Regions from separate parts of the Streptomyces sp. KL116D genome, predicted to be linked through region 2. Evidence: riboswitches for the same ligand, from Rfam matches in the RefSeq annotation. Region 2 holds a riboswitch; each other region holds the start of a gene.

Region 1 (10,095 bases), on a different contig from region 2:
GGACGCGGCGTGCGAGCAGGGCACGCGGGCGCTGGAGGTGGCGGGGCGGATCTCGTCGGCGCGGACCACGGAGTACGTCAAGGACCTGCTGCACCGGCTGGAGCCGTACGGGGACGAGCCGCGGGTGGTGGAGCTGCGGGAGCGGGCCCGTCCGCTGCTGATGGCGCCCGCCTAGGCCGTGTCCGCACGGTCCCTGCGTACGCCCGGTTCTCGGCCAGGTCCGCGGAGCATTGTCAGTGGGGTCGGGCAAGATGCAGACGTGGAGGTGAGGCCTGGTGGGGTCGCGTGCGTTTGACGGGGACGTGGTGGTGGTCGGCGGGGGGATCGTCGGGCTGTCCACCGCCTATGCCGTGTCGCGGGCCGCGCCGGGCACCCGGATCGTCGTCCTGGAGAAGGAGCCGGGCCCGGCCAGGCACCAGACGGGGCGGAACAGCGGGGTGATCCACAGCGGGATCTACTACCGCCCCGGTTCGCTCAAGGCGCGGTTCGCGGTGGGCGGCGCCGCCGAGATGGTCAAGTTCTGCGCGGAGTACGGGATCGAGCACGCCGTCACCGGCAAGCTGATCGTCGCGACGGAGCGGGACGAGCTCCCCCGCCTGCACGCCCTCGTCCAGCGCGGCAGGGAGAACGGGATTCCGGTCCGCGAGCTGGGCCCCGCCCAGATCCAGGAGTACGAGCCGGAGGTGCGCGGCCTCGCCGCCATCCACGTCGGCACCACCGGCATCGCCGACTACCGCGCGGTGGCCGAGCGGCTCGCCGAGGAGTCCGGCGCCGAGATCCGGTACGGCGCGGACGTCGTGCAGATCGACCGGCGCCCCGAGCGCGGCGTGGCCGTGCGCACGCGGGCCGGGGACATCGTGCGCGCCAAGGTCCTCGTCAACTGCGCGGGGCTCCAGTGCGACCAGGTGGCCCGGCTCGCGGGCGACGACCCCGAGATGCGGATCGTGCCGTTCCGCGGGGAGTACTTCGAGCTGCGCCGGCCCGACCTGGTGCGCGGCCTCGTCTACCCCGTGCCGGACCCGGCGTTCCCGTTCCTCGGCGTGCACCTGACGCGCGGGATCGACGGCGGTGTGCACGTCGGCCCCAATGCCGTGCCCGCGCTGGCCCGGGAGGGCTACGGATGGGGCGTCGTCCGGCCGAAGGAGCTCGCTGCCACGCTCGCCTGGCCCGGTTCCTGGCGGATAGCCCGCCGCCACTGGCGGTATGGGGCCGGGGAGCTGCGGCGCTCCGCGTCGAAGTCGGCGTTCGCGCAGGCGGTGCGGCGGCTGGTGCCGGCGGTCACCGCGGACGATCTGGTGCCGGCCCCGGCCGGGGTCCGCGCGCAGGCCGTGCTGCGCGACGGGACGCTGGTGGACGACTTCCTGATACGGGAGGGCGCCCGCACGGTGCACGTGCTGAACGCGCCGTCGCCCGCCGCGACCGCCTCCCTGCCGATCGGCCGGGAAGTGGCCCGGCTCGCGCTCGACGCCCTCGGCTCCTGATCGGCGGACCGGCCGACCGGCGAATCGTGGACCGGCAGACCGGCGGATCGGCAGGCCGGCGAATCATGGACCGACAGACCGACAGACCGACAGACCGACGGATCGTGGACCGGTGGACCGGCGGATCGGCAGACCGACGGATCGTGGACCGGCAGCCGGCGGATCGGCAGACCGACGAATCATGGATCGGCAGACCGGCAGGCAGCGGATCGGCAGCCGACGGACCGGCGGATCGGCAGACCGACGGATCGATGGACCGGCGGATCGGCGTGCCGCCCCCGAACCCGTAAAATCGCCCCACTGTGTCTGACTCCGAATCGCCCCAGCACTCCGCCCCGCCCGCGCGCCCGAACGAGCCGCGCTTTCCCGACGGGCCCAAGCCCGACCCCGCCGGGTCGCACTTCGAGCGGCGCATCCGCAGCTTCCAGCCGCGCCGCAGCCGGGTCACCACGTCGCAGGCCGACGCGCTGCAGCGGCTGTGGCCCCGGTGGGGCCTGGACATCGACGGGCAGCGGGTCCTCGACCTGGCCGAGCTGTTCCCCGGCGTCGACCGCGTCGTCCTGGAGATCGGCTTCGGGATGGGCGAGGCGACCGCGCAGATGGCGGCGGACGATCCGTCGACCGGCATCCTCGCCGTCGACGTGCACACGCCGGGCCAGGGCAACCTGCTGGGCCTGGCCGAGCGCAACGGCCTGGACAACGTGCGGGTGGCCAACGGCGACGCGATCATCCTGCTGCGCGCGATGCTCCCGGCCGACAGCCTCGACGGGCTCCGCGTCTACTTCCCCGACCCCTGGCCGAAGAAGCGCCACCACAAGCGGCGGCTGATCCAGCCGGAGTTCCTGTCGCTGGTCGCGGGCCCGCTGAAGCCCGGGGCGCTGGTGCACTGTGCGACGGACTGGGAGGAGTACGCCGAGCAGATGCTCGAGGTGCTCACGGCCCACCCCGACTACGAGAACACGCAGCCGGACGGTGGCTACGCGCCGCGGCCCGGCTTCCGCCCGCTGACCCGGTTCGAGGGACAGGGCCTCGACAAGGGCCACGTGGTGCACGACCTCCTGTTCCGCCGCCGCTGACCGCCGCTGACCGGCACTGACCAGCACTGACCGCCGCTGACCGGCTCCGCCGGAAGCAGTCCGTCCGCGGGCCTGTGGGGGCTGGTCGCGCAGTTCCCCGCGCCCCTGAGGTGCGCACCGCGTGCGGCATCTCCCCGGCAGGGGAAGGCGGCGGCCCGGATGCCCCGTCGCGGTGGGGCCCGTCCCTCGTTAGGGTCAATCCGTGGCCCCGTATCCGACCTACCCGCCTCCTCAGGACGACGCCCTCGGCCCACACCCGAGCGGCGCGGTACCGCATCCGCGCTGGTGGGAGCGGAAGGGCGTACGGGCGACGGGCCTCGCGACCCTGCTCGCGCTGTCCGGCGCGGTGATCGTGGCCCTGGTGCGGGAGCAGACCGGAACGGAGGGTTTCCTGGTCGGGCTCGGCCTCGCCGTGCTGCCCGTGCCGCTGCTCATATCCGCGTTCCGCTGGCTGGACCGGGTACGGCCGGGACCCTGGCGGAACCTGGTGTTCTCCTTCGCCTGGGGCGCCTGCGCCGCGGCCCTGATAGCGATCGTCGCCAACAGCTTCGCGACCCGCTGGATCGAGACCGCCACCGCCGACCCGTCCAGCGCCGACACCCTCGGCGCCACCGTGATCGCACCGATCGTCGAGGAGTCCGCGAAGGCGGCGGCCGTGCTGCTCGTCTTCCTCTTCCGCAGACGCGACTTCAGCGGCATCGTCGACGGCATCGTGATCGCCGGGGTCACCGCGACCGGCTTCGCGTTCACCGAGAACATCCTCTACCTAGGGAACGCCTTCGGCACGGACCAGCTCTCCGGCACCGGCCCCGGGCTCAGCTCGGTGACCGCCGCGACGTTCTTCGTCCGCATCGTCATGTCGCCGTTCGCGCACCCGCTGTTCACGGTGCTCACCGGCATCGGCTTCGGCATCGCCGCCCTCACCGCCCCCGATCGCGGCCGCGCCCGGCGGATGCTGCTGCCCGCCGCGGGGCTGCTGGCCGCGATGGGCATGCACGCCTTCTGGAACGGCTCGTCGTCGCTCGGCGAGTACGGCTTCTTCGCGGTGTACGCGGCGTTCATGGTGCCGGTGTTCGGGCTCGTCACCTGGCTCGCCGTGTTCGTGCGCCAGCGGGAACTGCGCACCGTACGGCAGGAGTTGCCCGCTTATGTCGCCGCGGGCTGGCTGGCGACGCCCGAGCCGTTCGCGCTCGGTTCGCTCAAGGCCCGGCGTCTGGCGCGGGAGTTCGCCGCGCACTACGGCGGCCGGCCGGCGGCGGAGGCGGTCGTCGCGTACGAGTCGTACGCGACGTCGCTCGCGCTGCTGCGCCACCGCGGCCGCAAGGGCCGGGCGGGCGCCGACTTCGTCGCACGGGAGAGGGAGCTGCTTGAGGCGCTGTGGGAGCGGCGCGGCTACGCGCGGGCCGCGCTCGCGTACGGCTCCCAGGTGGCGGCGCCGGTCTGGCTGCCGCCGGTGTACGCGGGCCCGCCGGTGAACCGGGCGCCCGCGTACAACCCCTATCTCCGCTGACGCGGGACCGTCAGGCGGAGGCCGCCGTGAGCCGGCCGACCTCGGCGTCCGTCAGCGCCAGGTCGGCGACCGCGAGCAGCGCCGGCAGCTGCTCGACCGTGCGCGCCGAGGCGATCGGCGCGGTCACGGTGGGCTGCGCGGCGAGCCAGGCCAGGGCGACGGTGGCGATCTCGGCGCCGCGCTCCTGGGCGATCTCGTCGAGGACGGTCAGCACGTTCCGGCCGCGCTCGGTCTCCAGGTGCTTGCCCGCGCCGGCGGCCCGCGGGCTGTCGACGGCGGTACCGGGACGGTACTTGCCGGTCAGGAAGCCGGCGGCCAGCGCGTAGTAGGGGACGGCGCCGAGGCCCGCGCGCGAGGCGATGTCCTGGCGGGCGCCCTCGTAGGTGTCGCGCGAGACGAGGTTGTAGTGCGGCTGGAGGGCGACGTAGCGGGCGAGGCCCTCGCGGTCGGAGAGGTCGAGGGACTCCTGGAGCCGCTCCGGCGAGATGTTCGACGCGGCGATGTGCCGCACCTTGCCCGCCCGCACCAGCTCGTCGAGGGCGCCGATGATCTCCTCGACGGGGATCGTCTCGTCGTCGTCGAAGTGCGTGTAGTACAGGTCGATGTGGTCGGTGCCCAGGCGCTTCAGGGAGGCGTCGGCCGCGGCCTTGATGGTGGCGCCGCGCAGGCCCCGGAAGTCGGGGTGGCGGGCGACCTTGGTGGCGATGACGACGTCGTCGCGGTTGCCCCGGGCCTTGACCCACTTGCCGATGATGGTCTCGGACTCGCCGCCGTGGTTGCCCTCGACCCACGCGGAGTACGAGTCGGCGGTGTCGATGAAGTTGCCGCCACCGGCGACGTAGGCGTCGAGCACCGCGAAGGACGTGGCCTCGTCGGCGGTCCAGCCGAAGACGTTGCCGCCCAGCGCGAGCGGGAAGACCTCCAGGTCGGAGGAGCCCAGCTTGCGGAGTGCGGAGGAAGAAGAGGAAGCAGAGGAAGAAGCGGAGGACGTCATGCCCCGATTCAACACCTCTGCGGAACACGGCGTTCAGGGCAGGCAGAACCGGCAGCCCTGGCGTCGGGGGGTTGCCGCCAGGACCGCCGGGGTTCGAGGAGACACCCGGAAGCGGGCAGGACTCAGAGGGTGAGGCCCTTGCCGCGCAGCCACGCGGCCGGGTCGACGCCGGTGGCCTGGCCGCCGGGGTGGACCTCCAGGTGGAGGTGGGCTCCGGTGACGTTGCCGGTGGCGCCCACGCGGCCGATGACGTCGCCGGTGGTGACCTTCTGGCCGACGCTGACGTTCATCGAGGACTGGTGGCAGAACCACAGCTCGGTGCCGTCGTCGAGGGTGAGGACCGTGCGATAGCCGTACGAGCCGGCCCAGCCGGCCTCCGTGACCGTGCCGGAGTGGATGGCGTAGATCGGCGTACCGGTGGAGGCCGCGAAGTCGAGGCCCGTGTGGTAGCCGGAGGACCACATGGAACCGGGCTGGCCGAAGGTGCCGGTGAGCGTGTACGAGGCGACGGGGAGCTTGAAGCTCTTGGCCAGCTTGGCGAGGCGCTCGGCCTCGGCCTTCCGCTTGGCCGCCTCCTCCGCCTTCTTCTTCTCGGCGGCGGCCTTGGCGTCGGCCGCCTCCTTCTTGGCGGCGGCCTCCTCGGCGGCCTTCTTCGCCGCGGCCTCCTCGGCCGCCTGCTGCGCGGCGGCGTCGGCGGCGTCCTGCTGGGTCTCGGCCTGCGCCAGGATGCGGGCCCGCAGGGCCTCGCCGGCGTCCTCCTGCCCGTTGCCCACCGTGGTGAGCGGGGCGGTGGACGGGGCCTGGGCGTCGTCGGAGCCGGAGTCGTCGGATATCAGCGCGCCCACGCCGGGCAGCGACTTGGCCTCGGGCAGCGAGTCCTTGACGGCCGAGAGGTCGGGCATGGAGATGTGGACGGCGGGCTTGCCGCCCTGCGCGGTGGCGATGCCGCCCGCGCCGACGGCGGCGATCACGCCGACGCCGAGAACCGTGGAACTGCGCGCGAGGCCGCCACGCTGCCGGGCCACGCGGTGCTTGCCGCGGACGGGGCGGACGGATTCCTCGGTGGGGTTCCACTCCTCCCAAGTCTCCTGGGCGGTGCCGAACTCGTCGTCATTCGGCGGGTAGGAGAACTCGGGGGCAGGCCGGTTGGACGCCACTGGGGCGCGCTCCTTTCCTTCCTTCTCGCCTACCGGGTTAGCTGACGGGTTCGGAGCAGGAAGGTCTCCTACCGACATCGCGAGCATCAGCGATGTCCGATTCACCCCAAGTTGGTGGTTCCCCGGCTCCCTTGCGGGATTAAGCGCGTGCGCGCGGAGCCGACTCTTGTGACGGCTGGGACGACCGCGCTGCGTTATCGAACGTTAATAGACAGCCGACAGTATTTCCAAGCCGTTCCCACTGATCGTTCACGTCTTTGGCCTGGACTTAACGGGGCACGACCGGGCGGAATCGGGCGAGTTGGCCGCCCGTTCGTCCGCACCGGAGCTTCACCTTTTTCTGACGGTGTATCAATTGTTATGCGCAGGGAGGTCGTTCGGTCACACCTCGTGACAATGATCAAGGGCGTCGAACGGCGAGGAGCGCCATGTCGTCCGTCGCGCCCCCTCCGGTGTGCTCCCGCACCTCGTCGACGAGGGCCGAAAGCAGTGCGTCGGGTCCGGGGAAGATGCGGCCGGTGAGCCGGGCCGCCGGATCGTAGAAGACGCCCTGCTCGTCGCGCGCCTCGGAGAGTCCGTCGGTGTAGAGGAGCAGGGTGGCGGCCGGCGGGAACTCCGCCTCCGTGGCCCGGTCCGGCCAGCTGCCGAGCTCGCTCATGCCGAGCGGCAGCGCCGCCTCGTCGGGGCCGAGCACCCGCACGGTCCCGTCGTCGTGCAGCAGGATCGGGTCGGGGTGCCCGCGGTTGAGCACCCGGACCAGGTCGAGGCCGTGCGGGAGCTCGGCGAGCACGGCCGTGGTGAAGCCCTCGTAGTCGTCGACGCCGCGGCGTCTGGTGCCCTCCCTGGCCAGGGCCCGCTCCAGCCGCTGGGCGACCGCCTCCAGGCTGCCCTCCTGCTCGGCGGCCTCCCGGAACGCGCCGATGACGACGGCCACGGCGGCGACCGCGCCCATGCCCTTGCCACGGACGTCGCCGACCACCAGCCGGACGCCGTGCGGGGTGTCCTGCACCGCGTACAGGTCCCCGCCGATGAACGCGCCGGCCTGCGCCGCCTCGTAGCGCGCCGCGATGGCGAGCCCGCCGATCCGCCCGGCCGGCTCGGGCAGCACGGCGAACTGCGCCGCCTCCGCGATCTGCCGCGCCGAGGCGAGCTGTTCGTCGCCGCGGCGCACGATCCGGTTGATGAAACAGGCCAGCACGCACACCGTCGCCACCGTGACCATCTCGGTGATGACGTCGGGGTGGAAGACGTTCGTGTATCTGAGGTGGACCGCGACGATCGCGGCGATCGACCCGACCCCGGCCAGGATCGTGCTGCCCAGCGAGAAGAACGGGGCGGCCACCAGCGGCGCCGCGCTGAACAGCGGGGACCCGGCGAAGCCGGACGGCGTGAGGTACTCGTACAGGGCCCCGCCCAGGATGAGCAGCACGGGCAGCAGTCGCAGGAAGGCACGGACGCCGACGGTGTCCGCCGTATACCGGTGCCTTCCTCCGCGCCGCTGCCCCACCGCTCGTCTCCTGTCCGCGCCCGGGTTCCCGGCGTCTCACCAAGGGTTCCCGGACCGGGCGCGGGCGGCGACCAGGGCTGCTCCGTACGGGTTACCGGGGGATGGTGCCGCTCAGGGGCGCGGGAAACCGCGCGGCCGGCCACAGCGAACCCGCACCGAGCCGAGAACGCCCGCTCCTACGGCGAGACGGTCCGCGGCCCCGGTGAGGCGAGCCGCCCGGACCGCCCGAGCCCGCGCAGCCCCAGGGCCCCGGCTGCCCCGACGCCGGCCAGCACGAGCCACGGCACCGCGGGCACCCCCCGGCCGGCGTCGAGGAGGAGGCCCGCGCCCAGGTTCCCCACGGTGATCCCCACCCCGCACACCGTGTTGTAGAGCCCGTAGTGCGTGGCGACCCACCGCCCGCCCGCGAGGGAGACGACCGTGTCCATCTCGAACGGGTAGAGCACCGCCGTGGCCGCCGCAAGACCCGCCGCGCACACCAGCAGCCCGGCCACCCCGGTCCACCCGGCGCCCCCGGCCGCGGGCACCAGGAACGCGGCGCCCATCAGCCCGAGCCCGGCGACCAGGCACTGCTCGCGCCGCCACGTCCTGCGGCACAAGTCGGTGATCCGCAGCTGCCCGGCGAGCGCGACGAGCCCCGACACGACGAACAGCGCACTCGTCGCCGCCCGCCCCGCCGTACCGCCGCCGACGAGCCGCTCCACGGCGAGCGGCAGCGCGAGGTAGACCTGGAAGGACAGGACGTACGAGGCGGTCATCGCGAGCGAGAACAGCCAGAAGGAGCCGTTGCCCAGGACCGTCCGCCACTGCCCGCTCTCCCGGTCGGTGCCGGTGCGCCGCCGCACCGGCAGCCGCAGCGTCTGCACCACGGAGAGCACCGCGAACAGCGCCGCCGACACCGCGCACGTCAGCCGGAAGTCCACCCCGGTCAGCGCCAGCCCGACGAGCGGCCCGAGCAGGATGCCCGCCTGGTAGTAGACGTTGAACAGGGCGAACGCCTCGATCCTGCGCTCCTCGCCGGCCTCCGCCGCGACGTACGCCCGGACCGCCGGATTGAACAGCGCCCCCGCGAGCCCGGTCGCGACGGACGCCCCGACGAGCACCGGCAGGGTGTCCGCGAAGGCGAGCGCGCCGAACCCGGCGGTCCGCAGCGCGCACCCGGCGACGATCATCGGCTTGAACCCGAGCCGGTCCGCCAGCGCGCCGCCGACCAGGAACATGCCCTGCTGCGACAGGTTCCGCACACCGAGGACAAGCCCCACCGACCAGGTGGCGAGGGCGAGTTCGCCGGAGAGGTGGGCCGCGAGGTACGGCATCAGCATGTAGAAGCCGAGGTTGATGGTGAACTGGTTGACGTAGAGCAGCCGGACCGCGGGCTCGAACTGCCGTGTCCGGTCGACGAGTCGGGGCGCTTTCAGCAGGAGCATCAGGAGCTGACCCCCACCCGGGCGGCGCACCGGCGGAACGCCCAGGCGGCCACCGGCTCCCCCGGCACGGTCACCGCGCGCGGCGCGTCCGGCACCGGGCCCTCCAGCAGTCCGTGCCGCGCGCAGTACTCGTCGTTGAACACCGTGTCGAAGTACCGCTGCGGACCGTCGGGGAAGACCGCCACGATCCGGGTCCCGGCCGGCCGGGTGCGGGCCAGCCAGTCCGCGACGAGCGCCACCGCGCCCACGCTCCAGCCGCCCGTCGCGAACTGCCGCCCGGCCAGCCGGCGGGCGCTGCGCACGGCCTCCGCCGGGCCGACCCAGTGGATCTCGTCGTACGCCGCGTGGTCGACGTTGCCGGGGTGGATGGACGAACCGAGCCCCCTCATCAGCCGGGGCCCGGCCGGCAGCCCGAAGATCGTGGACGCCACCGAGTCGACGCCCACCAGCTCCAGGGCGCGCATCCCGTGCCGGCCGCGCAGCGCCCGCGCGATCCCGCCCGAGTGGCCGCCGGTCCCCACGGCGCACACCAGCACGTCGAACGTGCCGATCTGCTCGGCGAGTTCGGCCGCGAGCCCCGCGTACGCGGCCGGGTTGTCGGGGTTGTGGTACTGGTCCGGGCACCAGGAGCCGGGGAGCCGCGCCAGCCGGCGGCCCACCTCGTCGACCCGTGCCTGCTGCCACCCGCCGACCGGGCTCGGCTCGCGCACCAGGTGCACCCGGGCGCCGTGCGCGGCGAGCATGCGCTCCACGATGGGTTCGAGGCCGGGGTCGGTGACGACGTGGACGGGGTGCCCGTAGTGCACCCCGGCGAGCGCGAGCCCGAGGCCGAGCGTGCCGGACGTGGACTCGACGATGGCGCCGCCCGGCCGCAACTCACCCCGATTCCTTGCCTGTTCGACCATGTGGAGGGCGGCGCGGTCCTTGATGCCGCCGAAGTTGA
Region 2 (10,095 bases):
CAGGGCAAGGGCGTGCACGAGGCGCCGCCCGGCTATCTGCGGGCCGCCCAGGAACTCCTGCACAAGCACAAGGCACTGCTCATCGCCGACGAGGTGCAGACCGGGCTCGGCCGCACCGGCGACTTCTACGCGTACCAGCACGAGGACGGCGTCGAGCCTGACCTGGTGTGCGTGGCGAAGGCGCTGTCGGGCGGCTACGTCCCGGTGGGCGCCACGCTCGGCAAGGACTGGATCTTCAAGAAGGTCTACTCGTCCATGGACCGGGTCCTCGTGCACTCGGCGAGCTTCGGGTCCAACGCGCAGGCCATGGCCGCCGGGCTCGCCGTCCTGTCGGTCATGGAGGACGACCAGACCGTCGCGAACGCCCGCGCCATGGGCGACCTCCTGCGGTCCCGGCTCGCCGCGCTCGTCGACCGCTACGAGCTGCTCAGCGACGTGCGGGGCCGCGGCCTGATGATCGGCATCGAGTTCGGCAGGCCCAAGTCCCTGAAGCTGCGCAGTCGTTGGACGATGCTGCAGGCCGCGCGCAAGGGCCTGTTCGCGCAGATGGTCGTCGTGCCGCTGCTGCAGAAGCACCGGATCCTCACCCAGGTCTCCGGCGATCACCTCGAAGTGATCAAGCTGATCCCGCCGCTCGTCGTGGACGAGGCCGATGTGGCACGATTCGTGGAGGCGTTCACCGCCGTCATGGACGACGCGCACAGCGGTGGCGGGCTCATGTGGGACTTCAGCAAGACGCTGATCAAGCAGGCGGTGGCCAACCGCTGAGCGACGACGAGGCGGTTTGCCTCTGAGGCAAAGAATTTGCCGCTGGGGCAGGGTTCTGGCTGAATCGAGAGCATGAGCCCTGCCCTCCCGGAGGAGGTTCCGGAACCCCCGGAGCTGCCCGCCGTAGCGCCCCAGCTGCGCGCCCTGCGCCGCCGCGCCTCCCTCACCCTGGAGGTCGCGGCCCGCTCCGCCGGTCTCTCCCCGGCGCATCTGTCCCGCCTGGAGACCGGCCAGCGCCAGCCCTCGCTGCCGATGCTGCTCGCCCTCGCCCGTATCTACGGTACGACGGTCTCGGAACTCCTCGGCGAGACGCCGGCCGACCGCGAGTCCGTCGTCAGGGCGCGGACCATGGAAGCCACCGAGGCGGGCGGCTGGACGTACTTCCAGGCCGGGGCCCCCGGCCGCGGCATGCAGGCCCTGCGGGTCCACGTGCCGTACGGCTCCCAGGGCGACATCGTGCGCGTGCATCCCGGCGAGGAGTGGCTCTACGTCCTCGAAGGACGGCTCAGGCTGCGCCTCGGCGACACGTCCTACCGGCTCGACCCGGGGGACAGCGCCCACTTCGACTCGCTCACCCCGCACCGGATCGCCGCCGCGGACGAGAGCGGGGCCGAGCTCCTCTTCGTACACACCCTGCTGCAGAGCCCGACCGCGGCGCTCTGCCTCGGCCCGGCCGCGGGCCCGATCCGGGAGGCCTGACATGAGCGAGATGAGCGACATGAGCGACACGACCGAGCACGTCGAGCCGGCCGGGCGGTCCGCCCGGCGCGACATCGAGGACAAGCTGCCGCGCGGCATCTGGGTCCGCGTCCTCGTCTACGTCTTCGCGGGACACGCCCTCGCGGCCTTCATCTACATGCTGTTCACGCTGGGCGGGGGCCAGTAGCGCAGGCCGGCGGTCAGCCGAGCAGGCGCTCGGTCAGCCGGTCCCGGGTGGCGGCGCTGAGCTTCAGGCCGTCCGCGAGGTAGCGGTCGGTGCTGCCCCAGGTCTGCTCGATGGTCTCGAAGGCCGCGTGCAGATACTCGGCGCGGGCGTCGAAGAGCGGGCTGAGCAGCTCCATGACCTCGGGGGAGTAGGCGTCGGACGCCGTGTTGTTGTTGCGGTGCACCCGGTAGCGGCGGTGCTTCGCGTTCGACTCCAGGTAGTCCGCCTCGATGGCGTCGCGCTCCACGCCGACCGCGAGCAGCGTCACCGCGATCGACAGGCCCGCGCGGTCCTTGCCCGCCGCGCAGTGCATGAGCGTGGGCACGCTGTCCTCGGCGATCGCGTGCAGGACCCGGCTGTGCTCGGCGGTGCGCTGGCTGATGATCGTGCGGTACGAGGTGATCATGCGGTCCGCCGCGCGGCCCTCGGAGAGTAGGGAACGCAGCTGCTCTATGTCGCCGTCGCGGACCATCTCCCAGAACTCGGCGCCGTCGGCCGGGTCGGTCAGCGGCAGGTTCACGTTGCGGACGCCGGGCAGCGCGACGTCGGCGCCCTCCAGCTTCTGGTCGGCCGCGTTGCGGAAGTCGAAGATCGTGTGCAGTCCGAGCCCGGAGAGGAACGCCGCGTCCGTGGCCGTGGCGTGCGCGAGGTGTCCGCTGCGGAAGAGCACTCCCTGGCGCACGCGCCGACCGTCCACGGTCGGGAGGCCGCCCACGTCGCGGAAGTTGCGCACTCCGGTGAGTTCGGGCTCGGTGGACGGGGCGTGCTGCGTCACGGGGGGCTCCTCCCGGTCGGTTCGCCCGCGTTGCTCGCGGGCGGTCGCGCTCCCGACGATACGACATGGGTTTCCGAGGCAACCATCTGTCCGATTTGGGGTTTTCGGGGTCAACTGTCCGCAGTTCAAGGGTGTTTGCCGGTACGTGCGTGAGCAGGCTCATAGCGGTGACGGTCCGTGGCGGTCGCCGGGCATTCCTCTCCGGGGAATTCCCGAAGGTATGGCGCCGGTAAAGCGGCACGGTCGACGCAGGGTGACACAGCGAACTCCCAGACGATCAAGAAAGCGCCGGTAAAAGCGAATTCGGCGCTTGTCGCCGCCTTTCCTCCTGCTTTACGGTCACCAATCAATCCGGACGGAACGCCTAGTCCTGCCACCGCCCGGACTCCGAACAACGACCCGTGACGGCAGGAGCGGGGGACCCACAGGCACCATGCCGCCGAGGGAATTCCCCATGCGGCTCGGGGTGGAGCCGGGCTCGTGCAGCGGGCCCGGCCGGACATCTCCAGTCCGAACCCGACAGCTCACCTCGCAGGCGACGGAGAGGAAATCCGCCATGCCCGCCAAGGGAAAGCACCGCCGTCCGAAGTCCCAGCGCGTCACCCGGGCCGCCGCCGTCGCCACGGTCGGCGGGGCCGCACTCGCCCTGCCTCTCATCGGCGCCACCGGCGCCCAGGCCGCCACCGCCGGCGCGACGACGTACACCGTCAAGGCCGGTGACACGCTCTCGAAGATCGCCAAGGCGCAGCACGTCGAGGGCGGCTGGAAGCAGCTGTACCAGGCCAACAAGGGCGTCATCGGCTCCGACGCCGGCTACATCAAGCCGGGCGCCAAGCTCACGCTCAAGGCCGGGGCGGGCGCGTCCACCGCGACGGTCACCCAGGCGAGCACCACGACGGCCACCGGCTCCTACGTGAAGCCCGTCGACGCCTCCGTCGGCACGCCGTACCACCAGAACGGCTCCATGTGGTCCAGCGGTTACCACACGGGCACCGACTTCACCGTCGCCACCGGCACCGCCGTCAAGTCGATCGCCGCGGGCACCGTCGTCTCGGCCGGCTGGGGCGGCAGCTACGGCAACGAGGTCGTCATCAAGCACGCCGACGGCAAGTACTCGCAGTACGCCCACCTCTCCTCGGTCGGCGTCTCCGCCGGGCAGAGCGTCGGCGCGGGCACCCAGATCGGCCTGTCCGGCGCCACCGGCAACGTCACGGGCCCGCACCTGCACTTCGAGATCCGCACCTCGCCGAGCTACGGCTCCGACCTGGACCCGCTGGCCTACCTGCGCGAGCACGGCGTCACCGTCTGACCCCGCCCGAACTGCTGTGATCCCTCGGCACCCGGTTATTCCCCGGGTGCCGAGTGGGCTTTGTCACCACTCGTCAACCCCTGGTTACGGTCGCGTAGGTCACATCCCAGGGTGAAAGATGTGTGGTCGTGGCAAACGAATCGAGATCACTCAGCGGCGGCACGATTCGGTCCTACGCGGCGGTGGGGGACAGCTTCACCGAAGGCGTCGGGGACCCCGGACCCGACGGCAGCTTCGTGGGGTGGGCCGACCGGCTCGCCGTCCTCCTGGACGACCGCGTTCCCGAGGACACCTTCCAGTACGCGAACCTCGCCGTGCGCGGCAAGCTCATCGACCAGATCGTCGAGGACCAGCTCCCGCGCGCGATCGAACTCGCCCCGGACCTGGTGACCCTCGTGGCCGGCGGCAACGACATCATCCGCCCGGGCACCGACCCGGACGACGTGGCCGAGCGCTTCGAGAAGGCCGTGGTCCGGCTCTCCGAGGCCGCCGGGACCGTCATGGTCGCCACCGGCTTCGACACCCGCGACGTGGCCGTCCTCAAGCACCTGCGCGGCAAGATCGCCACGTACAACATGCACGTGCGCGCGATCGCCGACCGGCACGGGTGCGCGATGCTCGACCTGTGGTCCCTCAAGTCCATCCAGGACCGCAGGGCCTGGGACGACGACCGGCTCCACCTCTCGGCCGAGGGGCACACCCGCGTCGCGCTCCGCGCCGGCCAGGCACTCGGCATCGACGTGCCCGCCGACCCGGAGCAGGCCTGGCCCCCGCTGCCGCCGCGCGGCACCTTCGAGGTGCGGCGCGACGACATCCACTGGGCCCGGGAGTTCCTGGTGCCGTGGATCGGGCGGCGGCTGCGCGGCGAGTCCTCCGGGGACCGGGTCGAGGCGAAGGGCTTCGTGGACCCGCACCTCATCAAGGCGCATCTGGTCAAGGCACACCTGGAGTCCGCCTCCTGAACGGCGCGTCCGCGCCGTCCGTGCGCCGGTGAGGTGACCGGCCGGAGTGGCGTGGGCGGCGGCGCGCCGCCCGGGTGCTGGGATGTCGGCTGCCCGCCGTCCGGCGGGGCCGACCGGGAAGGACCCCGATCCCATGCCTGTACGCATCCGCCACCGCGCCGCCCTCGCCGCGGCCCTGCTCGCCGTCGGGCTGCCCGCGGTACCCGCCGTCGCCGCGCAGGGCGCCCCGCCCGCGACCGCGGCCGTGGCGCCCCGGCCCGCGACCGTCACCGTCACCGGCGAGGGCCGGGCGAGCGCCGCACCCGACACGGCCGTCGTCACGGCGGGCGTCGAGGTGACCGGGGCCACCTCGAAGGCGGCGCTCGCCGCCCAGAACACCGCGGCGAACGCGCTGCTCGCCGCCGTGCGCGGGGCCGGGGTCGCCGACCGGGACGTGCGCACCGAGAGCCTCTCCCTGTCCCCGGTGTACACGACCGGGTCCGAGCCGGACGCGGCGCCGAAGGTCACCGGCTACCGGGCCGGGCAGACGTTCTCGGTGAAGGTCCGTGACCTGGGGCGGACCGGTGCCGTCATCCAGGCCGTGGTCGACGCGACCGGTGACGCGGGCCGGATCCACGGGATCGTCTTCGACGTCGCCGATCCGGCCGCCCTGCGGGCCGGCGCCCGCGCGGCCGCACACGCCGACGCGCACGACAAGGCCGTCCAGTACGCCCGGCTGAGCGGTCACCGGCTCGGCAGGCTCGTCTCGCTCGACGAGAGCGCCGGCGGCCGGCCGCGCCCGGTGCCGGTCCCGGCCGTCGCCTTCGACGAGTCGGCGGGGAAGGTGCCGGTGGCGCCGGGCGAGATCGAGGACGAGGTGACCGTCACGGCGGTGTACGAGCTGAACTGACGCGCGGCGATCTGCGAGCTGAGGTGACCGTCACGGTGGTGTACGAGCCGAACTGACCGGCGCCGTGGGGGCGGGCCCGTTGCGCCGCGTCCGGCTACTTGCCCGTCCCCGTCAACTCCGCCCGCTCCAGGCCCAGTTCGCGAGCGAGGGCCTCGTCCACCCACTCCTGGGTGCGGGCCCGCGACACCGCGCCGTCGTACGTCGTCATCTGCACCGCGAGGCCGTCGAGCAGCGCGGTGAGGCGCAGCGCCGCCGCCGTCGGGTCGGGACAGCTGAACTCGCCCGCCGCCACCCCCTCCGCGACGACCTCGGCGAGCGCGGCCTTCCACCGCTTGTCGAGGTCGCGCGTCACCTCGCGCAGCGCGGGCTCGCGCAGCGACGCGGCCCAGCCCTCGATCCACAGCCGCCACCCCTTGGCCTGACCGGTCGGGGCGTACCAGCGCACCGCCGCCCGCAGCCGCTTCAGGGCCGTCGTGCGGCGGCCGAGCAGCTTGCGCAGATGGGCCAGATCGTCCTCGGCCGCGTACGTGAACGCCGCGGCGACGAGCTTCTCCTTCGTCGAGAAGTGGTACAGCACCAGCGCGTTGCTCACGCCGAGCGCCGATGCGACGTCGGAGATGCGCACGGCGGCGACACCGCGCGCCTCGATCTGCTCGATGGCGGCCCGCAGCAGCTCCTCGCGCCGCTCGGCCACGCTCAACCGGACTCTGGTCACGCCGCAACCCTAGTTGTTCCCGTCCGCACCCGGCAGCCGGGCCGCCGCCCGTGCCGCGTCGTGCCGCCCCGGGCCGTGCGCGCGGTCCCCGCAGCCGCTTCGTGCACGACCCTTGACACCCTCTCGGCGCACGCGCCACAGTCCCTTCCATCCCCCTCTACTGACTGGCCGTTCAGTCAATAGCCGTGGTCCGGCGACTCGGTGGAGGGGCCGTCCCCGCCGGAGCAGTCCCGCCGCCAGGAGCACGCCGTGACCCAAGCGCCGCCCGTACCTCCGACCCCGCCCGCCGCGGGCGCCCCCGACCTCTCGGCAGGATGGGGCGAGCAACGCTCCCGGCTGCGCAAGGACCTGCGCCGCCTCGACGTGCTGTTCTTCCTCATCTGCACCCTCGTCGGCCTCGACACCATCGGCTCCGTCGCCGCGCAGGGCCCCGAGGGCCTGACGTGGATGGCGATCCTGGCCCTCGTCTTCTTCCTGCCCTACGGACTGCTCGTCGCCGAACTCGGCTCCGCCTTCCCCGTGCAGGGCGGCCCCTACGTGTGGACCCGGCTCGCCTTCGGACGGCTCGTCGCCGGCGTCAACCAGCTCCTCTACTGGATCTCCAACCCGGTCTGGGTGGGCGGCAGCCTCTGCATCATCGCCCTCACCACCTGGGAGGAGTTCTTCACACCGCTGCCCGGCGCGTGGAAGTACCTCGCCGGACTCGTCTTCATCTGGGGCGGCGCGCTCGCCGTCGTGCAGTCCGTGCGCATCGGCAAGTGGGTGCCCATCGCGGGCGCCGTCGCCCGCATCGTGCTGCTCGGCTTCTTCCTCGTGTCCGTCGTCGTCTTCGCCGCCGAGCACGGCGTGCACACCCTGCCCGCGGGCGAGTTCGCGCCCACGTACGCGGGCTTCGTCGCCCTCGTCCCCGTCCTCATCTTCAACTACGTGGGCTTCGAACTGCCCAGCTCCGCCGCCGAGGAGATGAAGAACCCGCGCCGCGACATCCCGCTGTCCATCCTGCGCTCGGGCGTCGCGGCCGTGCTCCTGTACGGCGGCCCCATCCTCGGCATCCTCTTCGTGCTGCCCGGCCGGGAGATCGGCAGCCTCGGCGGCTTCATCGACGCCTGCAAGGCCGTGTTCACCGTCTACGGTGGGTCCGTCGCCGCAGACGGCACGGTCACCCTCACCGGCCTCGGTTCCGTGTTCGGCGGCGTCGCCGCGGCAGGGCTGATCATCGGCCTGCTCACCTCCGGCGTCACCTGGGCGATGGGCGCCCACCGCGCCCAGGCCGTGGCCTGCGCGGACGGCGCGGGCCCTGCGTGGCTCGGACGCATCTCGGAGAAGCACGGCACCCCGGTGCGGGTGAACCTGCTGTCCGCCGTGCTCGCCTCGGTCCTCTTCGTCGTCGCCCTCAACCTCACCGGCGGCAACGGCGAGAAGTACTTCGCGGCCGGTCTCGGCCTGACGATCTGCACCACCTTCATCTCGTACGTCATCACGTTCCCGAGCCTCGCCGTGCTGCGCCGCACGTACCCGGACCAGCCACGCCCCTACGCCGTCCCCGGCGGCCGGACCGGCGCGTGGATCGTCAGCCTGCTGGCCACCGGGTTCGTGGCGTTCACCGTGATCGTGCTGATCTGGCCCGGCTTCGGCGTCGGCTGGTTCGGCACGGCGGGCAGCGCGGCGGACTCGCTGCCCGCCTCGTTCGCCGGCGAGCGGCTCCAGTACACCCTCAGCCAGGTGCTGCCGCTCGCCCTGTTCATCGGCGTCGGGCTGGTCTTCTACGCGTGCGGGGCGGGTGCGCGGCGCCGCTCGCGCGCCGGTGTCACAGCGCCGGGAACTGGTAGTCGCGGATGATCCGGCCGTCCTCGCCCACGGTCACGAACTCGAGCCCGCCGCCCGCGGCCTCACCGGACTCCACGGCGACCGCCTCCCAGCGGAACGTGACGACGTCCTCCAGCGCGGCCGAGGAGTCCCCGGCGGCCCGGAACGTGAACTGTCCCGTCGCCACGAACTCCTCGTAGGAGCGCGCCACCCGGGCCTCCAGCTCGTCGTGGCCGCGCGCCACGAGGGCCGCGTCCGCGAAACCGAGCCGCTCCGCCTCCGCGCGCATCTCCTGCGGCGGCTGCAGCACATGGACCCCGTCCGGCGCCCACAGGTCCTGCACGGCCTTGCGGCGCCGGTCGGGGTCGGCCTCGTTCCAGACGGCGGCGTAGCGGTCGGCCAGGTCCCGCGCGTCGATGTGCGGCATGGTTCCTCCTTGGTCGGGCTCGGTCGGGCTCGGTCGGGCTCGGTCGGGCTCGGTCGGGCTCGGTCGGGTGGGTACGGCAGGACTGTGCCGCCGGGCCCGGCATGGCCTCAATTCCCCCTGGGGAATGGCCGATCGGGAGTCCGGGGGTGTAGACACGGGCCGGTGACCACGGACACGACGCGACGGGCGGAACTCGGCGGAGCCGTACGCGCATGGCGGGCGCGGCGACGGTACAGCCAGCTGGAGCTGGCCACGCGCGCGGGCACCACGCAACGCCATCTGAGCTTCATCGAGAGCGGCCGCTCGGCGCCCGGACGCGGGATGGTCGTCCGCCTCGCCGAGGCGCTGGACGTCCCCCTCAGGGAGCGCAACGCCCTTCTCCTCGCGGCAGGTTACGCACCCGCCTACAAGGAGACGCGTTTCGAGGACCCGCACCTGGCGCCGGTCCGCACGGCACTGGAACGCGTCATGAAGGCGCACCATCCGTATCCGGCCGTCATCATCGACCGGGGCGCCGACCTCGTCGCCGCCAACGACGCCTTCCACGCGCTGATCGCCGGGGCCGACGCGCGGCTGCTGGCGGAGCCGGTGAACGTCGCGCGCGTGCTGCTGCATCCGCGCGGGCTCGCGCCGCGCATCGGGAACCTGGAGGAGTGGGGGTGGCACATCGTCGCTGCGCTGCGCGACCAGGCCGCCCGCAATCCGCACCCGCGCACGGCGCAACTCCTGGCGGAACTGGAGGAGTTGGTGCCGGGCCGGCCGCTGCGGGCCGGACCGGACTACCTCGGCTTCGCGGTGCCGCTGCGACTGCGGTCCCGGGTCGGCGAACTGCGTCTGCTGAGCACGCTCACGCACTTCGGCACCGCGGTGGACGTGACCCTCGCCGAACTGCGCCTGGAGGCCTTCCTGCCGCTCGACGAGGAGACCGCGGAGCGGCTCAGCGCACTGGCACCGCGTGCGCGTCCAGGGCGATCGCCCCGCCCGGATGCACCAGCAGCGGATTGACCTCCAGATCGGCCAGCTCGGGATGGTCGGCGGCCGCCCGGGCCACCGCGCACACCGCCGCGGCGGCCGCCTCCAGGTGCACCGCGGGAGCACCGCGCCACCCGGTGAGCAGCGGCGCGTGCCGCAGCTCCAACAGCAGCGCACGCGCGCGTGCCGGGGTGAGCGGGGCGAGCGCCAGCGCCGTGTCGGCGTGCAGCTCGGCGGTGACCCCGCCCGCGCCGACCATCACCACAGGCCCGAACGAGGCGTCCCGCCGCACCCCGACGATGAGCTCACGCGCGTACGGGGGCGTGGCCATCGCCTCGACCGCGTAGCGGGCCGCGCCGGTGGCCGCCCGCATCCGGGCGAACGCGGCGCGCAGCGCCCCCGCGTCACCGAGCCCGAGCGCCACGCCGCCGGCCTCCGTCTTGTGGGCGAGCCCCATCGCCTTGAGCGCCAAGGGGTAGCCCGTGCGGTGCGCCGCGTCGACGGCCGCGTCCGCGTCCGTCACGAACTCGGCCGCGGGGAAGGCCAG
Region 3 (10,095 bases), on a different contig from region 2:
CCGGGCCACCGCGCCGCCAGCCGCACGGCACGGTGGCACGGTGCGTTCGCCATCGCGGGGACAGCACCGCGCGGATCACACCGCGCGGACCACTCACCGATCGTCGAGCCGGGTCGGCATTCCGGTTCACCGGGTGGTCCACGGGACGGAGCTCGCAGGGCAGGCTCCTCATGAGCGCACACGGGGGACGGAGACGCCCTCCCGTGTGCCGACGGGAGGTTGACCGATGCAGGTCACGAGGACCCTGCCCTTTCGCCCGCTCTGCCATCTGCTGCCCACCAGACTGGCCGGGCTCTCGATCGCGCTCCTGAAGGCGACCGCGCTCGAGCTGGCGATCCTCGCCGGGCACCTGCTCCTCTATCCCTCCGGCATCCTCCCGGAGCGAAGGCATCAGGCCCCGCTCCCGCCCGCACTGCCACCCGCCCCGCCGTCAGCCGACGAGGGCCCGGTGGCGGAAGACCTGGCGGAGGTCCTGGCGGAGCCGGCCGGGGCGTCGCGGCTGCCCACCCCCGCGAAGCCGCCGGTGCTGCTCCTGCACGGCTTCATCGACAACCGTTCCGTGTTCGTCCTGCTGCGCCGCTCCCTGGCCCAGCACGGCCGAAACCAGCTGGAGTCCCTCAACTATTCGCCGCTGACCTGCGACATCCGGGCCGCGGCCGCACTGCTCGGCCGGCACGTGGAGGAGCTGTGCGAGCGCACGGGCCACGACCGGATCGACATCGTGGGCCACAGCCTGGGCGGCCTGATAGCCCGCTACTACGTGCAGTGTCTCGGCGGTGAGGTGCGCGTGCGCACCCTCGTCACGCTCGGCACCCCGCACGCCGGCACCCTCGTCGCACCGCTGGCGGACGCCCACCCGATCGTGCGACAGATGCGCCCCGGCTCCTCGGTCGTCGAGGAGCTGAAGCAGCCGGCGCCCGGGTGCCGGACGCGTTTCGTGAGTTTCTGGAGCGACCTCGATCAGTTGATGGTGCCGCTGGAGACCGCCTGCATCGACCACGCCGACCTGCTCGCGCAGAACGTGCGGGTCACCGGCATCGGTCACCTCGCGCTGCCGGTGCACCCGGCCGTGGCGACCGGCATCCGGCAGGCCCTGGACGCCGAACCCACCGCGGAAGGAGCGCGCGCCGCCGACTCGGTCGGCGGTCTGACGGTGGCGTGACCATGCCACTGAGCCGCTACTGAGCCGCCACCGGCTGTCCGCAGGTCTGCCGGAGACCCGCCGCAGGCCCGAAATCGTCGAACGCATCTCGAACTCAGAGCCAAAGCTCCGCCCACAGTCCACCGAAAGGCGGCCGATTGCCCGTTTCCGCAGGGCAGGAAACCTGCGGAAGATTGTCGTGCCCTCGTACCGCCGGGTACAGTCACCGCACTGCTCTGGCAGCCCCTGTTGTCGAGGCGAAAGAGAAGTTGGTGAACGACCGTCATCCGTCGGGGAACGCGCAGTACGCGGCCTACGACGGTTACTCCACGACCAGCTTCGCCGCCGATCCGCTCTTCGGCGATCTGTCGGGCAACGACCCGTACGACACCGGTTCCTACGCCACTGGTTCCTACGACACCGGTTCCTACGCGACGGGTTCCCCCGCGACCGGTGCCTACGGGACCGGCTCCTACGACACGGGTTCCTACGACACCGGTCATTGGTACCCGGACCAGGCGCAGCAGCAGTACGCCGCCCCCTACTCCGCGTACGACACCGGCAGTTACGACACGACCGCCGTCTGGGCGAGCGGTGGGTACGGGCAGGGCGCCGACATTCCGGCGCAGGCGACGACGCACGCCGGACAGCAGCACACGGACCAGCAGCACACGGGCCAGTGGGACACGGGCCAGTGGGAAACCGGTCAGTGGGACACCCCGCAGGCCGCGTCGGCGTACGGGACGTCGTACGAGGCGCAGGCCACCCAGACCTTCGAGGCGCCGTTCCTCGGGACGACGGCCTACGACACGGGCGCGTACGACGCCACGCAGTGGAACTCCGGCGGCACCGCCGAGCAGGAGACCGTGCACGAGCAGGTGCCGGACCAGTACGGCCCGGCCGACCACCCCGAGGCCCAGGCCCACGACCACGACCACGACGCGCACCACCCGGAGCCCGAGCCCGCCGCCGGTCCGGAGCCCGCCGAACCCGTCGGCCCCGTCGACACGGACGACGAAACCTCTCACCTCCCGTCCGGCGCCCCGGAGTTCGCCCCGCGCGGCGCCTCCCGCGGCCGGGCCAGGCGCCGCACCCCCGCCAAGCGCTCCGCGCTCCTGACGGTCGCCGTGCCGTCGGTGTGCGTGGTCGGTGTCGCCGGGATCGCGGCGGCGTCGGTGATGGGCAGCGGCGACGACGGCAAAGAGACGCAGGCCGCGTCGGCGCCGGACGCGACCGCCGTGAAGCCGTCCGTCGCGAACAACAAGCTGGACACCCAGTTGCAGGACCTGTCCGCGGACGCGGGTGACTTCGCCGACCGGGCGAGCCGCACCCAGGAGCGCATCGACCTGAAGGCCAAGCAGGAGGCCGACCGGAAGAAGGCGGCCCAGGAGGCCGCGCGCAAGGAGGCGGAGCGGCCGAAGTTCGCGCTCCCGGTGAAGGAGCACGGGCTCAGCGCCTACTACGGGCAGGCCGGGATCAACTGGATGTCCGTGCACAGCGGCATCGACTTCCCCGTCTCGTACGGGACGCCCGTGATGGCCGCGACCGACGGGACCGTGCGCACGCAGTGGAACAGCGCGTACGGGAACATGGCGATAGTCACCGCCAAGGACGGTACCGAGACCTGGTACTGCCACCTCTCCGCGCACACCGTGATGAGCGGTCCCGTGAAGGCGGGCGACGTCATCGCGCGGTCGGGCAACTCCGGGAACTCGACCGGGCCGCACCTGCACTTCGAGGTGCGCCCCGGCGGCGGCTCGGCGATCGACCCGCTGCCGTGGCTGCGCAGCCACGGCCTCGACCCCACCTGAGCCGCCCGAACCCGGGCGTCCCGAACCCGAGCCGCCCGCAGCGGTCGGCTACAGCTTCTCCACCGGCGCGTACCGCAGCAGCAACCGCTTCGGCTTCGGGTCGCCGAAGTCGATCGTCGCCTCCGCGTTCCCGCCCGAGCCGCCGACGCCCACCACCGTGCCGAGGCCGAACTGGTCGTGCGTGACGCGGTCGCCCACGGCCAGCGACACCACCGGCTTCTCGCTCGCCCGGCGCGTGGCGAACGCGGGGGTCGAGCGGGAGCGCGACGAGGACAGCGATGCCGCGATGCCTCCGCCGATGCTCTTGGTCGGGGCCGCCGGGGCGGAGGGGCCGGTGCGCTTCCAGTCCAGGTGCGCGGTCGGGATCTCCTCCAGGAAGCGGGACGGCGGGTTGTACGAGGGCTGGCCCCAGGCGCTGCGCATGGACGAGCGCGTCAGGTACAGCCGCTCCCGCGCGCGTGTGATGCCGACGTACGCGAGACGGCGCTCCTCCTCCAGCTCCTTGGTCTGGCCGAGGGAGCGCATGTGCGGGAAGACGCCGTCCTCCATGCCGGTCAGGAAGACGACCGGGAACTCCAGGCCCTTCGCTGTGTGCAGGGTCATCAGTGTGATGACTCCGTCACCGTCCTCCTCGTCCGGGATCTGGTCGGAGTCGGCGACGAGCGCGACCCGCTCCAGGAAGTCGGAGAGGGTGCCCGGGGCAGCGGCCCCGCCGGCGTCCTCGCCCTGACCCTGGCCCTCACCCTGACCCTCGCCCTCGCCCTCGGCGGCGCCGGTCTCCTGCTCGAACTCCAGGGCCACGGCGGCGAGTTCCTGGAGGTTCTCGATCCGGGTCTCGTCCTGCGGGTCGGTCGAGGCCTGCAGCTCCGCCAGGTATCCGGTGCGCTCCAGGACGGCCTCCAGGACCGTCGCCGGGCCCGCGCCCGACTCGACGATCGTGCGGAGGTCCTCCATCAGCGTGTTGAACCGCTTCACCGCGTTCGTGGAGCGGGCCGCCATGCCGTACGCCTCGTCGACGCGGCGCAGCGCCTGCGGGAAGGAGATCTTCTCGCGCTGCGACAGCGCGTCGATCATCGCTTCCGCGCGGTCGCCGATGCCGCGCTTGGGCACGTTCAGGATCCGGCGCAGCGGGACGGAGTCCTCGGGGTTCGACAGCACCCGCAGGTACGCGAGGACGTCCCGGACCTCCTTGCGCTCGTAGAAGCGGACGCCGCCGACGACCTTGTAGGGCAGGCCGACGCGGATGAAGATCTCTTCGAAGACACGGGACTGTGCGTTCGTCCGGTAGAAGACCGCGACGTCGCCCGCCTTCGCGTCGCCGGCGTCCGTGAGCCGGTCGATCTCGTCGGCGATGAACTGGGCCTCGTCGTGCTCGGTGTCCGCGACGTAGCCGGTGATCTGGGCGCCCGCTCCCGCGTTCGTCCACAGGTTCTTGGGGCGGCGCGACTCGTTGCGCTCGATGACCGCGTTCGCCGCCGAGAGGATCGTCTGCGTGGAGCGGTAGTTCTGCTCCAGCATGATCGTCGTCGCGTTCGGATAGTCCTCCTCGAACTGGAGGATGTTCCGGATGGTGGCGCCGCGGAACGCGTAGATCGACTGGTCCGCGTCACCCACGACGCACAGCTCGGCCGGGTCCGCGTCCTCGCCGTCGGTCGGGCCGACCAGCTCCTTGACCAGCGCGTACTGCGCGTGGTTCGTGTCCTGGTACTCGTCGACCATGACGTGCCGGAAGCGGCGGTGGTAGTGCTCGGCGACGTCCGGGAACGCGCGCAGCAGGTTCACCGTCGTCATGATCAGGTCGTCGAAGTCGAGGGCATTGGCCTCGCGCAGCCGCGACTGGTACATCGCGTACGCCTGGGCGAGCGTCTTCTCGAAGCCGTCGGCGGCGGTGGCGGCGAAGTCCTCCTCGTCGATCAGCTCGTTCTTCAGGTTCGAGATCTTGGCGCTGAAGGACTTCGGCGGGAACTTCTTCGGGTCCAGGTCGAGGTCGCGGCAGACCAGGGCCATGAGGCGCTTGCTGTCGGCGGCGTCGTAGATCGAGAAGGAGGACGTGAAGCCGAGCTTCTTGCTCTCGCGGCGCAGGATCCGCACGCAGGCGCTGTGGAAGGTGGACACCCACATCGCGTTGGCCCGCGGGCCCACCAGGGCCTCGACGCGCTCCTTCATCTCGCCCGCGGCCTTGTTCGTGAACGTGATCGCGAGGATCTGGCCGGGGTGCACGTGCCGCTCGGCGAGCAGGTGCGCGATGCGGTGCGTGAGGACGCGGGTCTTGCCGGAGCCGGCGCCCGCGACGATGAGCAGGGGCGTGCCGCCGTGCACGACGGCCGCCCGCTGGTTCTCGTTCAGCCCGTCGAGGAGGGCTGCCGGGTCGATCGCCGGGCGTGGCGCCCCGTCCCGGTAGTAGGCGTCCCGGGGCGGCGGCGCGTCGAACTTCCCGCCGAACAGGTCGTCCGGAATCGCCTCCGGAGCGCTGTCGCTGTCGGAGTCCTCGGGCGGCGGCGGGGGCTCCTCCGTACCGCTCTGGAGGCTGGCCAGGAAGTTGTCGTCAAAGAGGCTGCTCATCGCTCTACGAGTCTAGGCCGCCCCACTGACACCCCGCCGCCGTCTTCCCATACGTGACCCTTCGCGCACGATGCGGCACCCAAAGCGACACGGAGCGTGCCCGAGAGCAAGGTCACGAAAATGTATCGGGCATATCGAACATCAACCTTCACAGCAGCAACACGAGTTGGCTACGGTGCTGCGCGGGCAGCCCGTCCCCCCGCCCGCGAACAACGCGGCGAGCGGGCAGCCCCCGCCGAGTTCCGTACGCCGAGAGGCAGGGAACCGGGGACCCACCGACCTTGGGGTGAATCGGCTCAACGGCCCAGCAGGACCGGGCGGTTGACCGTAGGGCAGCCTTCCGTACGACATGTACCACCGGCCCGAACCCGACAGCTAACCCGGTAGGCGGACCACGGAAGGAGCGCCTGTTTTGGCGTCGCACCGCAAGCCGCGCAGCCGGTCCCGGATGTCCGGTGGTCTCCGTACGACCCCTGCCGTCGGCATCACGACCGCCGCCCTCACCTCGGTCGCCCTGCTCTCGCAGACGGCGCAGGCCGCTCCGACGCAGCCGGACAGGCCGAGCCTCGAAGAGGTGCAGAAGAAGGTCGACACCCTGTACCGGCAGGCCGAGGTCGCCACGCAGAAGTACAACTCCGCCAAGGAGCAGACCGACAAGAAGAAGACCCAGGTCGACAAGCTCCTCGACGACATCGCGCAGCGCACCGAGAAGATGAACACGGCCCGCCAGGAGCTGGGCCGGTTCGCCGCGGAGCAGTACCGCACCGGTGGCGTCAGCAACACCGCGACCATGTTCCTCGCCGACAACCCCGAGGACTACTTCGCGCAGGACCAGCTGCTCAGCCGGATGACGTCCGAGCAGAAGAAGGCCGTCGACGACTACCAGGAGCAGCAGCGCGCGACCGCGAAGAAGCGCACCGAGGCGCAGGAGAACCTGCAGCAACTCACCTCCTCGCAGACCGAGTTGAAGACGTCCAAGAAGGACGTGCAGACGAAGCTCGCCGACGCCCGCGCCCTGCTGTCGAAGCTGACCGCCGAGGAGAAGGCGCGTCTCGCGGCGATCGAGAAGGCCAAGCAGGAGGCGGCCCGCAAGAAGGCCGCCGAGCTGGCCGCGAAGCAGAAGGCCGCCGAGGAGGCCAAGCAGAAGGCGGCCGACGAGGCGGCGCAGCAGGAGCAGGAGCAGTCCGGCTCGGGTTCCTCGTCCGGCTCCGGCTCCGGTTCGTCCACGGGGTCCGGCTCCTCCGACTACGCGACGAAGGCCGCGAAGGCCCTCGCGTTCGCCAAGGCCCAGGAGGGCAAGCCGTACGTGTGGGGCGCCACGGGCCCGGACTCGTACGACTGCTCCGGTCTGACCCAGGCGGCGTGGAAGGCCGCCGGGATCACCCTGCCGCGCACCACCTGGGACCAGGTGGAGGTCGGCACGACGGTGCCGCTCTCCGACATCCAGCCGGGTGACCTGGTCTTCTTCTACGACGACATCAGCCACGTCGGCCTGTACCTCGGCGACGGCATGATGATCCACGCCCCGAAGCCGGGCGCGTACGTCCGCGAGGAGTCCATCTACTACGACGGCACGGCGTCGATCCACAGCGTGGTGCGGCCCGCCTGACGCCGTCCGCGGTTACGTTCGGGCGGTGCCCGGCCCGAACGTCACCTCGCGTCCCTACTGGTCCCAGCTCCCGCCTGCCGCCGGCGCCGCCGTCATGGCCACCGGCATCGTCTCGGTCGGGCTGCACCTGACCGGGCACGACGGGACGTCGGGCGTCTTCCTGGTGCTCGCCGCCGCGCTGTGGGTGCTGCTCGCGGCCGACTTCTGCTTCCGGCTGCTCCGCGAGCGCGACCGGTGGGAGCGGGAGGCGGACACCCCGCCCGCGATGACCGCGGTCGCCGCGACGTGCGTGCTCGGCACCCGGTTCTCGCTGCTGGGGTGGCAGGGGCTCGCCGAGGTGCTGCTGGCGGTCGCCGTCGTGGTGTGGCCGGGGCTGCTGTACGTCGTCGTCCGGCACTGGAAGCCGAAGATGCCGGGCGGCGTGTTCATCACGTGCGTGGCCACGCAGGCGCTCGCGGTGCTCGGGGCGACGCTGTCGGCGGCGCTGGGACCGGCACGGGGGGACTGGCTGGGGTACGCGGCGATGACGCTGTTCTGGCTGGGGCTCGCGATCTACGCGGCCGCGTTCACGCGCTTCGACCTGCGGCAGGTGCTGACCGGGTCGGGGGACCACTGGGTCGCGGGCGGCGCGCTGGCGATCTCGGCGCTGGCCGCGGCGAAGCTGGTGCTCGCCGGGCGGGCCGGTGACCTGTGGAACTCCGACGACACCGGTGTGCTGCGCTTCATGGCGGGGCTGCTGCTCACGCTCGACCTCAGCTGGTACGCGGTGCTGTGCGGGGCGGAGCTGGTGCGGCCGCGGTTCCGGTACGACGTGCGGCGCTGGTCGACCGTCTTCCCGATGGGGATGACGGCGGTCGCGACGCTGACGGTCGCCACCGCCGTCGAGGTGTCCTGGCTGACGTGGCCGGGGAAGGTGCTGCTGTGGATCGCCGTCCCCGTCTGGCTGGTCGTCGCGACGGGGGCGGTCCGGCAGGTGCTCAGGTCCAGAGCACCGCGATGAAGATGTTGGCGACGGTGAGCCCGCCGACCGCGGCGAAGAGCCCCTTCTCGGCCTTCTCCTCGTCCCGCTTCACGTAGACGATGCCGAGGATCACGATCAGGATCGCGAGCTTCACGCCGATCTTGATGTTGTTGACGGTGTTGTCGTCGGCCTGGTTGAGGCCGACGAGGGCGACGCCCGTCACCAGCATGGTCAGGGCGCCGTGCAGCATCGCCTTGTTGAACCGGGCCGTGCCCTGTCCCATCGCCGACATCTGCGTGAGGAAGCCGCCGAGCAGCGAGGCGATGCCGATGATGTGCAGGCCGACGAAGAGATGGATGAGAAAGTCCATGGTTCCGGAGCCTAACGGGGCGTTCATCGGACGCCGTCACCGATCCCCCACGAACACTCGCCTGTCACGCTCTGACACGATCCGTAACAAACGGACCAGTTGCGAACAATCCCACACCAACCCGTTACGCCGAGGTTTAGCGTCCTTCCCCAGGTGACCGGCTCCCCACCGCCGTCCGGACCAGGGGCGGCAGTCGGACACCACCGCCGAGAAAGGTCCGGCGGCGACCCGCTCCCCCTGTGCGGGCCGCCGCCGGACGCACAAGGCGGGCGTACGACCCGGAAGGACGTGGCGCCACGTGCCGGCAGCGCATCGCAAGCCCAGGCAGCGCTCGCTCAGCGGCAGTACGGTCCGCACCGCGGCCACCCTCGCCCTCGCCTCCGCGGCGACCGCCACCGCCTTCGACGGCGGCGCGGCGCACGCGGAGCCGAACCTCACCCCCGCTCAGGTGAAGGCGAAGGTCGACAAGCTCTACCAGGAAGCGGAGGTCGCCACCGAGAAGTACAACGGCGCGAAGGAGAAGGCCGGGAAGGCGCAGAAGAAGGTCGACGCCCTCCAGGACGAGGCGTCCCGGCGCACCGAGGCCCTCAACTCCCAGCGGCAGAAGCTGGGTGCGGCGGCGGCCGAGCAGTACCGCACCGGCGGCGTCGACCCGACGGTCCGGCTGCTCCTCTCCTCGGCCCCCGACCGCTACCTCGACGAGGCGGCGCTCGCCGAGCGGGTCGGCACCCGGCAGGCGGCCACGATCACCCGGGTCCGCAAGGAGCTGCGCGAGATCGACCAGCTGCGCGACCACGCCGACGGACAGCTCTCCGAACTCCGTTCGAAGCAGAAGGAGTTGCGGCAGCAGAAGAAGACGGTGACGGCGAAGCTGGGCGAGGCCAGGCAGCTCCTGGAGCGGCTCGCCCCGGCGGACCGCACCCTCGACCCGGCCGGCGGGCCCGGCGCGTCCGCCGCCGACCGCGCCTCCCGCTCCACGGACCGTGCCGCCTCCCCCTCGGCCGGCGCCCCGTCCAAGGCCCCCAACTCCCGTGCGGCATCGGCCATCGCCTACGCCTACGACGCGCTCGGCAGCCCGTACGTCTGGGGCGCGACCGGGCCGTCCGCCTTCGACTGCTCGGGCCTGACACAGGCCGCGTACCGCGCGGCGGGCATCTCGCTGCCGCGCACGACGTACGCGCAGATCAACGCGGGACAGCGGGTGGCCAAGTCCCAACTCCAGCCGGGTGACCTGGTGTTCTTCTACTCGGGCATCAGCCACGTCGGCCTCTACATCGGCGACGGGAAGATGATCCACGCGCCGAACCCGAGCGCGCCGGTGCGGATCGCGCCGATCGACGAGATGCCGTTCGCAGGGGCCACACGGGTGGCGTGAGCGAGCCCCGGGACACGCCCCGCACTCAGCCGCGCTCCCGTGCGACGGCCTCGCGGACGGCCGGGGCGACGTCCCGGGCCCAGCGGGCGAGCGTGGTGTCGTCCTGGGCCTCGTGGCCGGGCGGGAAGAGCGTGAACCCCGCGGCGCCGTGCTCCAGGACCGCGCCGGTCAGCTCCTCGACCCACTGGCCGACGCTGCCGCCCACCCACGTCCCGTCGGGCGTACGGGTGGCGGGCAGCGGCCGTTCGGTGATCCGCCCGGGGAGG

Evidence for each region. A riboswitch is a leader RNA that binds a small molecule or an ion and turns the genes downstream of it on or off. The one in region 2 is predicted to bind cyclic di-AMP.
Region 1: linked by a shared signal. The riboswitch ahead of RBJ77_RS45455 (M23 family metallopeptidase) and the one ahead of RBJ77_RS05725 (peptidoglycan DD-metalloendopeptidase family protein) in region 2 are both predicted to bind cyclic di-AMP.
Region 3: linked by a shared signal. The riboswitch ahead of RBJ77_RS41190 (NlpC/P60 family protein) and the one ahead of RBJ77_RS05725 (peptidoglycan DD-metalloendopeptidase family protein) in region 2 are both predicted to bind cyclic di-AMP.

Annotation. Positions count from the first base shown of each region.
Region 1 covers NZ_JASERH010000122.1:17,534-27,628, forward strand. The annotation lists gene RBJ77_RS45430 (MFS transporter) at 1-175, shown strand, start outside; gene lhgO (L-2-hydroxyglutarate oxidase) at 276-1,481, shown strand; gene trmB (tRNA (guanosine(46)-N7)-methyltransferase TrmB) at 1,784-2,557, shown strand; gene RBJ77_RS45445 (PrsW family intramembrane metalloprotease) at 2,760-4,067, shown strand; gene RBJ77_RS45450 (aldo/keto reductase) at 4,078-5,061, opposite strand; gene RBJ77_RS45455 (M23 family metallopeptidase) at 5,184-6,218, opposite strand; cyclic di-AMP (ydaO/yuaA leader) riboswitch at 6,230-6,374, opposite strand; gene RBJ77_RS45460 (PP2C family protein-serine/threonine phosphatase) at 6,619-7,725, opposite strand; gene RBJ77_RS45465 (MFS transporter) at 7,902-9,152, opposite strand; gene RBJ77_RS45470 (PLP-dependent cysteine synthase family protein) at 9,152-10,095, opposite strand, start outside.
Region 2 covers NZ_JASERH010000015.1:81,763-91,857, forward strand. The annotation lists gene RBJ77_RS05705 (aspartate aminotransferase family protein) at 1-768, shown strand, start outside; gene RBJ77_RS05710 (helix-turn-helix domain-containing protein) at 841-1,467, shown strand; gene RBJ77_RS05715 (DUF6126 family protein) at 1,469-1,654, shown strand; gene RBJ77_RS05720 (tyrosine-protein phosphatase) at 1,668-2,468, opposite strand; cyclic di-AMP (ydaO/yuaA leader) riboswitch at 2,836-3,019, shown strand; gene RBJ77_RS05725 (peptidoglycan DD-metalloendopeptidase family protein) at 3,025-3,777, shown strand; gene RBJ77_RS05730 (SGNH/GDSL hydrolase family protein) at 3,906-4,739, shown strand; gene RBJ77_RS05735 (SIMPL domain-containing protein) at 4,873-5,628, shown strand; gene RBJ77_RS05740 (TetR/AcrR family transcriptional regulator) at 5,723-6,343, opposite strand; gene RBJ77_RS05745 (APC family permease) at 6,593-8,182, shown strand; gene RBJ77_RS05750 (hypothetical protein) at 8,151-8,576, opposite strand; gene RBJ77_RS05755 (helix-turn-helix domain-containing protein) at 8,739-9,581, shown strand; partial or broken gene RBJ77_RS05760 (acetate--CoA ligase family protein) at 9,514-10,095, opposite strand, start outside.
Region 3 covers NZ_JASERH010000106.1:2,297-12,391, forward strand. The annotation lists gene RBJ77_RS41175 (lipase family alpha/beta hydrolase) at 227-1,162, shown strand; gene RBJ77_RS41180 (M23 family metallopeptidase) at 1,414-2,952, shown strand; gene pcrA (DNA helicase PcrA) at 3,001-5,514, opposite strand; cyclic di-AMP (ydaO/yuaA leader) riboswitch at 5,738-5,920, shown strand; gene RBJ77_RS41190 (NlpC/P60 family protein) at 5,927-7,123, shown strand; gene RBJ77_RS41195 (tellurite resistance/C4-dicarboxylate transporter family protein) at 7,149-8,123, shown strand; gene RBJ77_RS41200 (hypothetical protein) at 8,101-8,454, opposite strand; gene RBJ77_RS41205 (NlpC/P60 family protein) at 8,753-9,829, shown strand; gene RBJ77_RS41210 (hypothetical protein) at 9,855-10,095, opposite strand, start outside.